Regions from separate parts of the Streptomyces sp. NPDC000134 genome, predicted to be linked through region 2. Evidence: riboswitches for the same ligand, from Rfam matches in the RefSeq annotation. Region 2 holds a riboswitch; the other holds the start of a gene.

Region 1 (6,054 bases), on a different contig from region 2:
GCGTCACCTTCACGGCGTCCGCGAGCTGGTTCATGCCGCGCTCGAGGCCGCGCCGCGCCTCCTCGTCGAACGCGATGATCTTGGCCATGTGAAGTGGTCCCTCCAGGACTGGGGGTGATTCCTTCGGACCGCGCCCGCGCCCGCGACGGACGGCTCGCACACCTGTGGTTCCTTGCCCCACCCGGCCTGCGGGCCTCACCGACCCGGTCCTCGTTGTCACTCTCACCTTCAGAGTGCTAACGCCAATGATTAGCACTCGCCCCTGTCGAGTGCAAGCGCCTGCCCGGGATCGCCGGGGGGCGGGCGGGTGGCCGAACGGGTGAGCGAGGGGTCCCGGGCATGCCGGAGGGCCCGCACCCCGGCGGGTGCGGGCCCTCGGACAGAAGACCTGCGGTGCGGTTGGTCGCGCGTTTCAGGCAGTGACGCGAACCATGTCGGCCTGCGGGCCCTTCTGGCCCTGCGAGATCTCGAACTCGACCCGCTGGCCTTCTTCAAGGGTGCGGTAACCGTCCATCTGGATCGCGCTGTAGTGGACGAAAACATCCGCACCACCGTCGACCGCGATGAAGCCGTACCCCTTCTCCGCGTTGAACCACTTGACGGTGCCCTGAGCCATGCCTAACTCCCCTATTACTGGCCCTTGCGCAGATCCGCACTTCGCGGACCCGGGTCAGACCTCGTCCCCCAACGGTTGGGAACGTGCGCCGGAACGCGTCGACCGCGGCTGAATGTATCTGTCCAACTGCCGTCTGCAACAGGTCAATCGGACGAGAAATCTGGACGCCCCGGGTCCGGAATGTGGCGAGAATTCGCCGCAATTCAGGGCAAGTCGGGCCATACATAAGGAACAAAAGCCACGAAAGGGGCCCGCACTTTGGCTGCATCTAGTCGGGTGCACGGCAGGAATTCAGGGTTCCCGTTCCCGCGATCAACAGCGCGTTCCCCAACTCTACCGCGCTCAACCACATTGAATTGCCCCCTCCGCTTCTCTCACGGAGGGGGCAATGCACGGGAACGGCCCGTGACGGTCAGCCGCCGGCGACCGCGGGAATGATGGAAACGCCCGCGCCCTCGGGCGTGGCGGTCTCCAGGCCCTGCTCGAAGCGGACGTCGTCGTCGTTGACGTAGACGTTGACGAACCGCCGCAGCTTGCCCTGGTCGTCCAGGACCCGGGCGGCGATGCCGGTGTGGTTCTTCTCCAGGTCGGCGAGGACCTCCCCGAGGGTCGCGCCCTCGGCGCTGACCTCGGCCTTGCCGCCGGTGTAGGTGCGCAGGATGGTGGGGATGCGGACAGTGACGCTCACGATGATGAAACCTCCGGAAGGATGTACGTACCTGGGGGCGCGACTACGCCAGACCGGCCGAACGGAACGACTCCAGGCTCGGCCGGATCGTCGCCGTCAGCCCCGTCCCCGCCACCGCGTCCAGCGTCTTCAGCCCGTCCCCGGTGTTCAGCACGACGGTCGTGAGCGCCGGGTCCAGCACCCCCGCCTCGATGAGCTTGCGCGTGACGCCGACGGTGACCCCGCCGGCCGTCTCCGCGAAGATGCCCTCGGTGCGGGCCAGCAGCTTGATCGCGTCGACGATCTGCTCGTCGTTCACGTCCTCCACCGCTCCGCCGGTGCGGCGCGCGATGTCCAGGACGTAGGGGCCGTCCGCCGGGTTGCCGATGGCGAGGGACTTGGCGATGGTGTCCGGCTTCTGCGGCCGGACCACGTCGTGCCCCGCCTTGTACGCGGTCGACACCGGCGAGCAGCCCTCGGCCTGGGCACCGAAGATCTTGTACGGCCGGTCCTCGACCAGGCCCAGCTCGATCAGCTCCCGCAGCCCCTTGTCGATCTTGGTGAGCTGGGAGCCGGACGCGATCGGCACCACGAGCTGGTCCGGAAGCCGCCAGCCGAGCTGCTCGCAGATCTCGTACGCCAGGGTCTTGGACCCTTCCGCGTAGTACGGCCGGAGGTTGACGTTGACGAAGCCCCAGCCCTCGCCGGCCGGGTCGCCGATCAGCTCGGAGCAGAAGCGGTTGACGTCGTCGTAGTTGCCCTCGATGCCGACCAGCTCGCCGCCGTAGACCGCGGCCATGACGACCTTGCCCTGCTCCAGGTCGTGCGGGATGAACACGCACGAGCGCAGGCCGGCCCGCGCGGCGGCGGCGCCGACCGCGCCGGCCAGGTTGCCGGTGGAGGAGCAGGACAGGGTGGTGAAGCCGAAGGCGCGGGCGGCCTCCAGGGCCTGGGCGACGACCCGGTCCTTGAAGGAGTGGGTGGGGTTGCCGGAGTCGTCCTTGACGTACAGCCCGCCGGTGACGCCCAGTTCGCGGGCGAGGTTGTCGGCCTCGACCAGCTTGGTCCAGCCCGGGTTCAGGTTGGGCTTGCCGGCGACGTCGGCCGGGACCGGCAGGAGGGGGGCGTACCGCCAGATGTTCGCGGGGCCCGCTTCGATGCGCCGGCGCAGTTCCTCGGTGTCGTAGGAGGAGTAGTCGTAGGCGATCTCCAGCGGGCCGAAACACTCCTCGCAGGCGAAGACCGGGCCGAGGGGGACGCGGTGTCCGCATTCGCGGCAGGAGAGCGCCGCGGCGGGACCGAGGTCCACGGGGGAAGCGGCGGTGTCGGCGGTGGTCGCGACAGTCTGCACAGCCATGTGAGGCGAGGCCCTTTCTCCTCATCTTCCTCACGACGCATTTCGTCGTGAGACGGATTTGGCACCTTCCCGAGCCGGGAGCCTCGCTGCTTCACGAGTGCCGACTGGAGGGTTGCCGGGGCTTCATCGGGCCGTGTCCCTCTGCCCCTCTGGATGAGCGCTATGTGGTTGTGGAACACCGGCGACCCCCGACATGCGATGGTCACCCGCGTTGTTCAAGACTGTAACCGAAGGCCAGGACAGTTGAGATAGTCGTCCGATGCGCGAGATGGATCACACGTGGCTCACGGTGGTCCACCACAGGGAGGAGCCGGGGACCGTGCTGGAAGAAGTCGAGCGCTGGCTGAGCGCCCGTTCCTGGTCCGTGACCGACCGTCCGCTGCACCAGATCATGGCCGCGAAACGGGCCACCGGCCAGTCGGTCAGCGTGGTGCTGCCCGCACTCAACGAGGAGGAGACCGTCGGCGACATCGTCGCGATCCTCCGCCACGACCTGATGCGTCAGGTCCCGCTGGTCGACGAGATCGTGGTCGTCGACTCGGGGTCCACCGACCGTACGTCCGAGGTGGCCGCCGCGGCGGGCGCCCGGGTCGTGCACCGCGACCGGCTCCTGCCGCGGATTCCGGCCGTGCCGGGCAAGGGCGAGGTGCTGTGGCGCTCGCTGCTGGCCACCGGCGGGGACATCGTCTGCTTCGTGGACGCGGACCTGAGGGAGTTCTCCTCCGACTTCGTCTCGGGCATCGTCGGCCCGCTGCTGACCGACCCGGACGTCGACCTGGTCAAGGCCATGTACGACCGTCCGCTCGGCGGGGCGGCCGGGCAGGGCGGCCGGGTCACCGAGCTGATGGCCCGCCCGCTGCTCAACATGCACTGGCCGCAGTTGGCCGGGTTCGTGCAGCCGCTCGGCGGCGAGTACGCGGCCCGCCGCTCGCTGCTCGAACAGTTGCCGTTCCCGGTCGGCTACGGCGTGGAGCTGGGGATGCTGGTCGACGCCCTGCACCTGGTCGGCCTGGACGCGCTGGCGCAGGTCGACGTGGGGGTGCGCAAGCACCGGCACCAGGACGGGCAGGCACTGGGCCGGATGGCCGCCGCGATCTACCGCACCGCGCAGTTGCGGCTGGCCCGGGGCCATCTGATCCGCCCCTCGCTGACCCAGTTCGAGCGCGGCGAGGACGGCTTCGAGCCGCGCACCTTCTCGGTGGACACCGAGGAGCGGCCGCCGATGCTGGAGATCGCCGAGTACGCGCGGCGGAAGGTGGCGTGAACGGGTGACGACGGGCGGGGAACCCACGTTTGAGTTCCGACCGGCCGGGCTAGGTTGAGGCGTATGGCTTCAAGCTTCGGTGCTGCTCAGGTGCTGGTCGCCTCCAATCGGGGACCGGTTTCGTACGAGGTTCGGGACGACGGTTCGCTGCACGCCAGACGCGGCGGCGGCGGGCTGGTCTCGGGGCTGTCGGCGATCGGGCCGGACGCGGGGGCGCTGTGGGTGTGCTCGGCGCTCGGCGACGGCGACCGCGAGGCGGTCCGGCGCGGGGTCGGCGAGGACGGCGTGCGGATGCTGGACATCCCGGCCGACGTGCACGCCGACGCGTACAACGGGATCGCCAACTCCGTGCTGTGGTTCGTCCACCACATGCTGTACCAGACCCCGCTGGAGCCGGTCTTCGACGCGGAGTTCCGCCGGCAGTGGGCCTCCTACGAGGCGTACAACCGGGCCTTCGCCGAGGCGCTGGCCGAGGAGGCCGCCGAGGGGGCGGTCGCCATGGTGCAGGACTACCACCTGACGCTGGTGCCGGGGATGCTCCGGGAGCTCCGCCCCGACCTGCGGATCGGGCACTTCTCGCACACGCCGTGGGCGCCGGTGGAGTACTTCCGGATGCTGCCGGACGACATCGCCGAGCAGGTGCTGCGCGGGATGCTGGGCGCGGACCGGCTCGGGTTCCTCACCCGGCGGTGGGCCGACGCGTTCACCGCCTGCTGCGACGCCCTGGTGGGCGGGCTCGGTGAGACCCGGGTCGGGGTGCACGGGCTGGGCGCGGACGCCGACTTCCTGCGCGAGCGGTCGCACGAGCCGGACGTCGACGAGCGGATGGCGGCGCTGCGCGAGGAGGTCGGCGAGGGGCGCCGGACGATCGTCCGGGTGGACCGCACCGAGCTGTCCAAGAACATCGTCCGCGGGCTGCTGGCCTACCGGCAGTTGCTGGCCGACCGGCCCGAGTGGCGCGAGCGGGTGGTGCACGTCGCGTTCGCCTACCCCTCGCGGCAGGACCTCGCGGTGTACCGGGAGTACACGGCGGAGGTGCAGCGGGTCGCCGGAACCATCAACGAGGAGTACGGGACGCCCGGGTGGACGCCGGTCGTGCTGCACGTCAAGGACGACTTCGCGCGGTCGCTGGCCGCGTACCGGATGGCGGACGTGGCGCTGGTCAACCCGGTACGGGACGGGATGAACCTGGTCGCCAAGGAGGTGCCGGTCGTCTCCGACGAGGGGTGCGTGCTGGTGCTGTCCCGGGAGGCCGGGGCGTTCGAGGAGCTGGGCGAGGACGCGGTCGTCGTCAATCCGTACGACGTGGTGGGGACGGCCGAGGCGCTGCACGAGGCGCTGTCGATGCCGGCGGGCGAGCGCGGCGAGCGGACGAAGAAGCTGACCGCCGCCGCGACCGCGCTGCCGCCGGCGCGCTGGTTCCTGGAGCAGTTGGACGAGCTGCGCGGCTGACCGAGCCCGCTTCTGGGCGATCGTGTCAGGGCCACGGGGGCGGGACCCCCGTGGCCCTGACCTGTCTTCAGGCCAGGTGCCTGGCGAGGGCGCGCAGCAGGGCGACCACGCCCGCCGGGCCGGCCACCTCGACGTCCGCGCGCTCGCGCAGCTCCGTCACCTCGTCGCTGCCGCTGCACACCAGCAGCCCCGGGGTGCCCTCGGCGCGCAGGGCGTCGACGGCGGCGTAGGCGGGGAGGTCGCCGAGGTCGTCACCGGCGTAGAGGACCGAGCCGGCCGAGACGGCGCGGGCGTGGTCGCGCAGGGCGACGCCCTTGTCCATGCCGGGCGGACGCAGTTCCAGGACCATCCGGCCGGGCTCCACGATCAGGCCGTGCCGGGCCGCGAGGTCGGTGAGCGGGCCGCGCAGGGCCTCGAAGGCGCCCGTCGGGTCGGCGGCCCGGCGGGTGTGGACGGCGACCGAGCGGCCCTTGTCCTCGACGGCGGTGCCGGGACCGGCCGCGGCCCGGTCCAGGAGTGCGGGCAGCCCGGCGCGGACGGCGGCGATGCCGGGGTGCGGGGCGGGGGCGGTGACGGCGCCGGTGGCGGCGTCCCAGCGTTCGGCGCCGTAGTGGCCGAGGACGACCAGGTGCTCCAGGCCGGGGACGCCCGCGAAGCCGCCGTGGCGGACGGCGACCTCGGCCGGGCGGCCGGTGATC
Region 2 (6,054 bases):
TCGTCCTTGGTCGGCTTCTCGCTCGGCGCGGCGTTGGCGGCCTGCGAGCTGAGCACGACGGCGGCTGCGGCGGCGGTGGTGAGCACGGTGACGCGCGCCCTGCTGGGCTGCTTGGGTCGACGGTGGGACGCCACGGAGGCGGGCTCCTTCGTGTGAGTGATCACCCGTTCGCGGGTTCGAAGGCAGACCCTAGTGACCTACTCGTGATCAGTTCAAATCCTCCGCCGAATTATCCCGGTTACGCACCGCGATTCTCTGCCCCGACTCACGTGCGGTGATGCCCGATTGACCCTACGTCGCGTGACGGACCGCCCAATTCCGGCATTGCGCCGGTACGTTGCGCATGGGGCGGAGGTACGGCAGGCGTCAGGAAAGCCGCTTGAGAAGCATCGCCGAGGCCACCGGACGCGCCCCCGCGCGGGCCACCCCGTCGGCCACCTCCCGGTCGGTGGAGGCGACGATGACCGGCCGGCCCGGCGGTTCGGCGCGCACCAACTGGCGGATCAGCTCGTCCGCGGTGACGCCCGGCTTGGAGAACAGCACCCGCACCCCGCGCGGCGGCGCCAGCAGCACCGGCGCGACCAGCTCGGCCCCGTCGAAGACGCAGGTCACCTCGGCGCCGGTCTGCGCGGCGAGCTGCGAGAGCTGCCCGAGCAGCCGCAGCCGCTGCTTCTCCAGCGGCATCTGCGGATAGCCGGTCTTGGTGACGTTGTAGCCGTCCACCACCAGATGGGCCTGGGGCAGCGCCAGCAACTGGTCGAGGACGGCGGGGTCGTGCTCGGACAGCGCGCGGGCGGCGATGTCCTTCGGCGTCATCCGGCCGGGCTCCACGGCGTCCACGGTCTCGGCGGGGCGCACGGACACCGGCGGCAGCGCCAGCTCGCGGCGCAGCCCCTGGGTGGCGTCCAGCAGGGTGTCCAGGAGCAGCCGGACCCGCATGTCCTCGACGCTGCGGCCCTCGCGGGCGGCCCGGCGGGTGGCCTCCAGGGCGGCCTCCGCCTCGCTGAGCCGGGCCTTGAGCCGCCGGGTCTCGCTCTCCGCGGCGGACACCTGCGCCTGCCCGTCGGCGCGCACGGAGTCCAGCTCGCCCTGGGCCTTGCGCAGCGCCGCCTCGCCGCGCCGGACGTCGCTGAGCGCCGAGCGCAGCTTGCGGTGCAGGGACTCGGTCTCCTTGCGCGCCCCCTCCAGCTCGCCGCGCAGCCTCTCGGTCTCGGCGCGGCCCTGCTCCCGGGCGCGCTCCAGCTCCGCGCGGAGCCGGTCCAGCTCGGCGCGGGTCTCCTCGCCGGCGCGCTCGGCGTCGGCGCGCTGCGCCTCCTCGCCCGCGGCGGCCACCAGCTTCACCCAGCTCGCCGGCCGCAGTACGTAGGCCGCGGCCGCCACGTCGAGCGGGTCCGCGGCCGGGGGCGGGGCACCGGAGTCGAGGGCGTCGGCCAGTTCCGGCTGGATCTCCCTGAGCCGCTCGCCGATGCGCTGGCGGAAGAGCGGATCGGTCTCCACGGCGGCGGCCATCGCGTTGCCCGCGAACTTGACCCGCCGGCTCGGCGTGAACCGGGCGAACTGCCGCAACTGCGCGGGCAGTTCGGCGAGGGTCAGCGCGCCGAAGCCGTCCGAGACGATCTGCACCACCCTGCGGCGCACCCCGTCGGGCAGGGGACGGTCGAGCACCTCAGCGGTGCCGTCGTCCGGCCCCCCGCCGTGTGTCTGCGCCATCCGTCACCCCAATCGCGTGCGGGCCCGCTCCGCCTAGGAGCCGGCGCCCGGCCTGTCCACCAGTTCCACCTGGTCCACCGCGTTGCACCAGCGGCACCGCACCGACTCGACGCGCTCGCTGAGCACCTCGCGCTCCTCGACGTTCGGCTCGCCCGCCAGATCGAGGTGGACGTACTCCACGATCTTCGACGAGCGGGTCACGTCGAAGCGGGTGAGATTGCCGCAGAGGGTGCAGCGCCACCGTGTCGTGTCCGTGGGCAGGGGAACCGTCACTGTTCGCTCTCTTCCAGTGTCGCCCGGCGCACCGGCCTCCCCGGTACGTGTGGCTCGTAACCCTACGGCCTGGGGCGTGTCCGCCGCCCGCCAGTCCACGGCGGCGAGGCGGTTCCTCCGGTTACGTCCCGTTGCGCCATGCTCTGTAGCCATGATCCGTAACTGGAGCACGGCCCTCGCGCACAGGATCAGGACGGCGAGATCCGGCCACACCGCCCGGGGGACGGCGGCGCCGGTGACGTACGGGCTGATCGTCCTGTGCTGTCTGCTCTTCCTGGCCGGCCCCGCCGCCGGCGTCAGCCCGGCGTACGGCTCGGGCGACGGGCTGCTCGCCGCGCAGCGCGCCTACTTCCGGCACTGGGGCGTGATCCCGGCCGATCTGTTCGACGGCTCCCCCAGGGCCCTGCTGACCCCGGCCACGGCCCTGTTCGTGCACGGGAGCTGGGTGCACCTGCTCGGCAACATGCTCTTCCTCTACGTGTTCGGCGCGATGACCGAGGAACGGATGGGCCGCGTGCGGTTCACCGTGTTCTACGTCGGCTGCGGCTACCTGGCGCTGCTGGGCTACGCGGTGGCCAACTCCCGCTCCGAGCAGTCCCTGGTCGGCGCCTCCGGAGCCATCTCGGCCATCCTCGGGGCGTTCCTCCACCTGTTTCCGCGGGCGCGGGTGACCAGTCTGCTGCCGTTCCTGTTCTTCCTGCCGCTGCGGTTCCCGGCGTGGGTCGTGCTGCCGTTCTGGGCGGCCCTGCAGTGGCTGGCGGCCGGGCGGGCGGGGGACGGCCCGGGGGTGGCGTACCTGGCCCACCTGGTCGGCTTCGGCCTGGGCTTCCTGGTCGCCTGGGTGCGTCCCGGGCGGAGGACTAGAGTGAGCAGCAGCCCAGCGCCCGTCCCCGAGGGAGAGAACCCACCGTGATCACCGCGATCGTCCTCATCAAGACCAGCGTGGACCGGATTCCCGAGATCGCGGAGCGGATCGCCGCGCTGGACAGCGTCAGCGAGGTCTTCTCCGTGACCGGCACCTACGACCTGATCGCCATGGTGCGGGTGCGGCAGCACGAGGACCTGGCGGAGATCATCCCGGGCCGGATCAGCAAGATCCCGGGCGTGGAGGGCACGGACACGCACGTGGCGTTCCGCACGTACTCGCAGCATGACCTGGAGGCGGCGTTCGCCATCGGCCTGGAGAGCTGAGCGACCCGGCCCGGAGCGACCGGGCGGCGGGCCCGGCGAAGGGCCCGGCCGCGGTCCGGCGCGGTCACCGGCTCACGCCGCCGCGGCGGAGGTGTCCGGCACGCAGCGCCCGCCCTCCGTACGGTAGTTCCACCGGGCGCCGTCCCGGACGAGTTCGCGCACGGCGGTCACGAACCGCTCCACGTGCTCGTCGGGGGTGCCCGCGCCGAAGCTGACCCGGACGGCGTTGAGGGACTTCTCGCCGGGCGCGGCCTCGGGGGCGCCGCACTCGCCCTGGGTCTCCGGGTCGCTGCCGAGCAGGGTGCGCACCAGCGGGTGGGCGCAGAACAGGCCGTCGCGGACCCCGATGCCGTACTCGGCGGAGAGGGCGGCGGCGAAGTGGCTGCTGTTCCAGCCCTCGACGACGAAGGAGAGGACGCCGACGCGCGGGGCGTCGTCCCCGAACAGGGAGAGGACCCGGACCTCGGGCACCTCGGCGAGGCCCTCGCGCACCTTCTCGATCAGGTGCCGCTCACGGGCGACCAGCGTCTCGAACCCGGCCTCGGTGAGGGCCTTGCAGGCGGAGGCGATGGCGTAGGCGCCGATGACGTTGGGCGAGCCGGCCTCGTGCCGGGCGGCGCCCTGGTGCCACTCCACGTCCACTCCCCCGTCCGCGCGCCGGGCGACCCTGCGGCTGGCGCCGCCGCCCGCGAGGTAGGGCTCGGCGGCGCCCAGCCAGTCGGCGCGGCCGGCCAGCACGCCGGAGCCGAAGGGGGCGTACAGCTTGTGCCCGGAGAAGGCGACCCAGTCGACGTCCAGGCCGGTCACGCTCACCGGGTGGTGCGGGGCCAACTGGGCGGCGTCCAGGACGATCCGGGCGCCGTGCGCGTGGGCGGCGGCGGCCAGTTCGCGCACCGGCCACAGCTCGCCGGTGACGTTGGAGGCGCCGGTGACGCAGACCAGGGCGGGGCCGTGCGGGTCGCGGTCGGCCAGCGCGCGCTCCAGGGTGGCGACGGCCTCGCCGTGGGTGCGCGGGGCGTCCAGGAAGGTGACGTCCGCGTCCCGCCAGGGCAGCAGCGCGGCGTGGTGCTCGGTCTCGAAGACGAAGACCTGGCAGTCGGCGGGCAGCGCGGCGGCGAGCAGGTTCAGCGAGTCGGTGGTGGACCGGGTGAACACGACCTGGTCGCCCTCGCGGCAGTCCAGGAACTCCGCGACGGTCCGGCGGGCGTTCTCGAACAGGTCGGTGGACAACTGCGACAGGTACCCGGCGCCCCGGTGGACGCTGCCGTAGTACGGGGCGTAGGCGGCCACGTCGTCCCAGACCCGCTGGAGCGCGGGGGCGCTGGCGGCGTAGTCCAGCGCGGCGTAGGCGACCTCGCCGCCGGTGACCAGGGGGACGGTGACCTCGCGGCCGAGGACGGGCAGCGGAGCGGAGACAGCGGTGGGTACGGACATGGCGGACTCCCGTGAGAGGCAGGCGCGGAGAAAAGGAGAGAAGGGGTGTGCGGAGGCGGGGCTCGGCGGCCCTAGCGCATTCGCTTGCTCACGGAAGGCTCCTCGACGACCAGGACCCCTGGCGGGCGAGGGGTCCGCGCTTGCCGTGGACCTTGCTGTCCACGGCCTGGTCTTCACCCGGGGCACCCCGCCACGGACGGAGGGTTGCCGGACAGTCGGCCGGGGCCTGATGACTGTCACTCATGACCTGGTGCAGAAACGTACGGGAGGTGATCGCCGTCCCGCAACCCGTGTCCGGATCGCGGGACGTACGTCACAGGGTCCGGCCCGTCAGGCGTGGCTGGCGGCGACCCAGCGCTCCAGGACCCGGCGGGCCGCGCCCGAGTCGATCGCCTCCGCGGCGCGGTCCATCCCGGCCCGGACCCGCTCCGGCAGCGGCCCGTCGCCGGGTTCCAGGGCGACCAGCGCCGCCGCCGCGTTCAGCAGCACGGCGTCCCGTACCGGGCCGGGCTCGCCGCCCAGCAGCTTCCGGGCCACGTCGGCGTTGTAGGAGGCGTCGGCGCCGCGCAGCGCCTCGACCGGCACGATCTCCAGGCCGACGTCCCGGGGGTCGAAGGTCTCCTCGGTGACCTCGCCCTCGCGGACCGTCCACACCCGGGAGGTGGCGGTGGTGGTCAGCTCGTCGAGGCCGTCGTCGCCGCGGAAGACCAGCGCGGAGTTGCCGCGCTCGGCGAAGACCCCGGCGATGATCGGCGCCATCCGGGCGTCGGCCACGCCGACGGCCTGGGAGCGGACCCGCGCCGGATTGGTCAGCGGGCCCAGGAAGTTGAACACCGTCCGGATGCCCAGTTGGCCGCGGGCCGCCGCCACGTGCCGCAGCGCCGGGTGGAACTTCACCGCGAAGCAGAAGGTGATCCCGGCCTCCTCGGCGACCTCGGCCACCCGCCGCGGCGTCAGCTCCAGATTGACGCCGAGCTTCTCCAGCACGTCGGAGGCGCCGGACGCGGAGGACGCGGCGCGGCTGCCGTGCTTGACGACCTTCGCGCCGGCGCCCGCGACGACGATCGCGGACATGGTGGAGATGTTGACCGTCTTGGCGCCGTCGCCGCCGGTGCCGACGATGTCCACGGTGTCCCCGGGCACCTGGATCACGTTGGCGTGCTCGTACATCGTGCGGACCAGGCCGGTGATCTCGTCCACGGTCTCGCCCTTGGCGCGCAGCGCGACCGCGAACCCGGCGATCTGCGCGTCGGTCGCCTCGCCGCGCATGATCCGGTCCATCGCCCACGCGGCCTCGTCGGCCGAGAGGTCCCGGCCGCCCAGCAGGCCGTTCAGCACGGCGGGCCAGGAACGGCCCGCCGCGGTGTCGCCTCCAGCGGGGGTCACAGCGCTCATCAGCCGCTCCTGGGTCGTGTGTGTGCGGTCGGGAGAAGTCGCCCCCCACCC

What was found. A riboswitch is a leader RNA that binds a small molecule or an ion and turns the genes downstream of it on or off. The one in region 2 is predicted to bind S-adenosylmethionine.
Region 1: it holds a riboswitch for S-adenosylmethionine, as region 2 does, so the genes downstream of both, thrC (threonine synthase) here and ACFY32_RS08555 (aminotransferase class V-fold PLP-dependent enzyme) in region 2, are expected to answer to the same signal.

Annotation. Positions count from the first base shown of each region.
Region 1 covers NZ_JBIAZN010000002.1:335,253-341,306, forward strand. Annotated here, with positions in the region: gene groL (chaperonin GroEL) at 1-88, opposite strand, end outside; gene ACFY32_RS03945 (cold-shock protein) at 413-616, opposite strand; gene ACFY32_RS03950 (ubiquitin-like small modifier protein 1) at 1,029-1,304, opposite strand; gene thrC (threonine synthase) at 1,348-2,640, opposite strand; SAM riboswitch class I at 2,659-2,800, opposite strand; gene ACFY32_RS03960 (glucosyl-3-phosphoglycerate synthase) at 2,960-3,904, shown strand; gene ACFY32_RS03965 (trehalose-6-phosphate synthase) at 3,968-5,356, shown strand; gene otsB (trehalose-phosphatase) at 5,424-6,054, opposite strand, start outside.
Region 2 covers NZ_JBIAZN010000004.1:352,232-358,285, forward strand. Annotated here, with positions in the region: gene ACFY32_RS08530 (NlpC/P60 family protein) at 1-134, opposite strand, end outside; gene ACFY32_RS08535 (NYN domain-containing protein) at 367-1,710, opposite strand; gene ACFY32_RS08540 (hypothetical protein) at 1,744-1,983, opposite strand; gene ACFY32_RS08545 (rhomboid family intramembrane serine protease) at 2,135-2,896, shown strand; gene ACFY32_RS08550 (Lrp/AsnC family transcriptional regulator) at 2,893-3,174, shown strand; gene ACFY32_RS08555 (aminotransferase class V-fold PLP-dependent enzyme) at 3,247-4,608, opposite strand; SAM riboswitch class IV at 4,740-4,856, opposite strand; gene trpD (anthranilate phosphoribosyltransferase) at 4,939-6,003, opposite strand.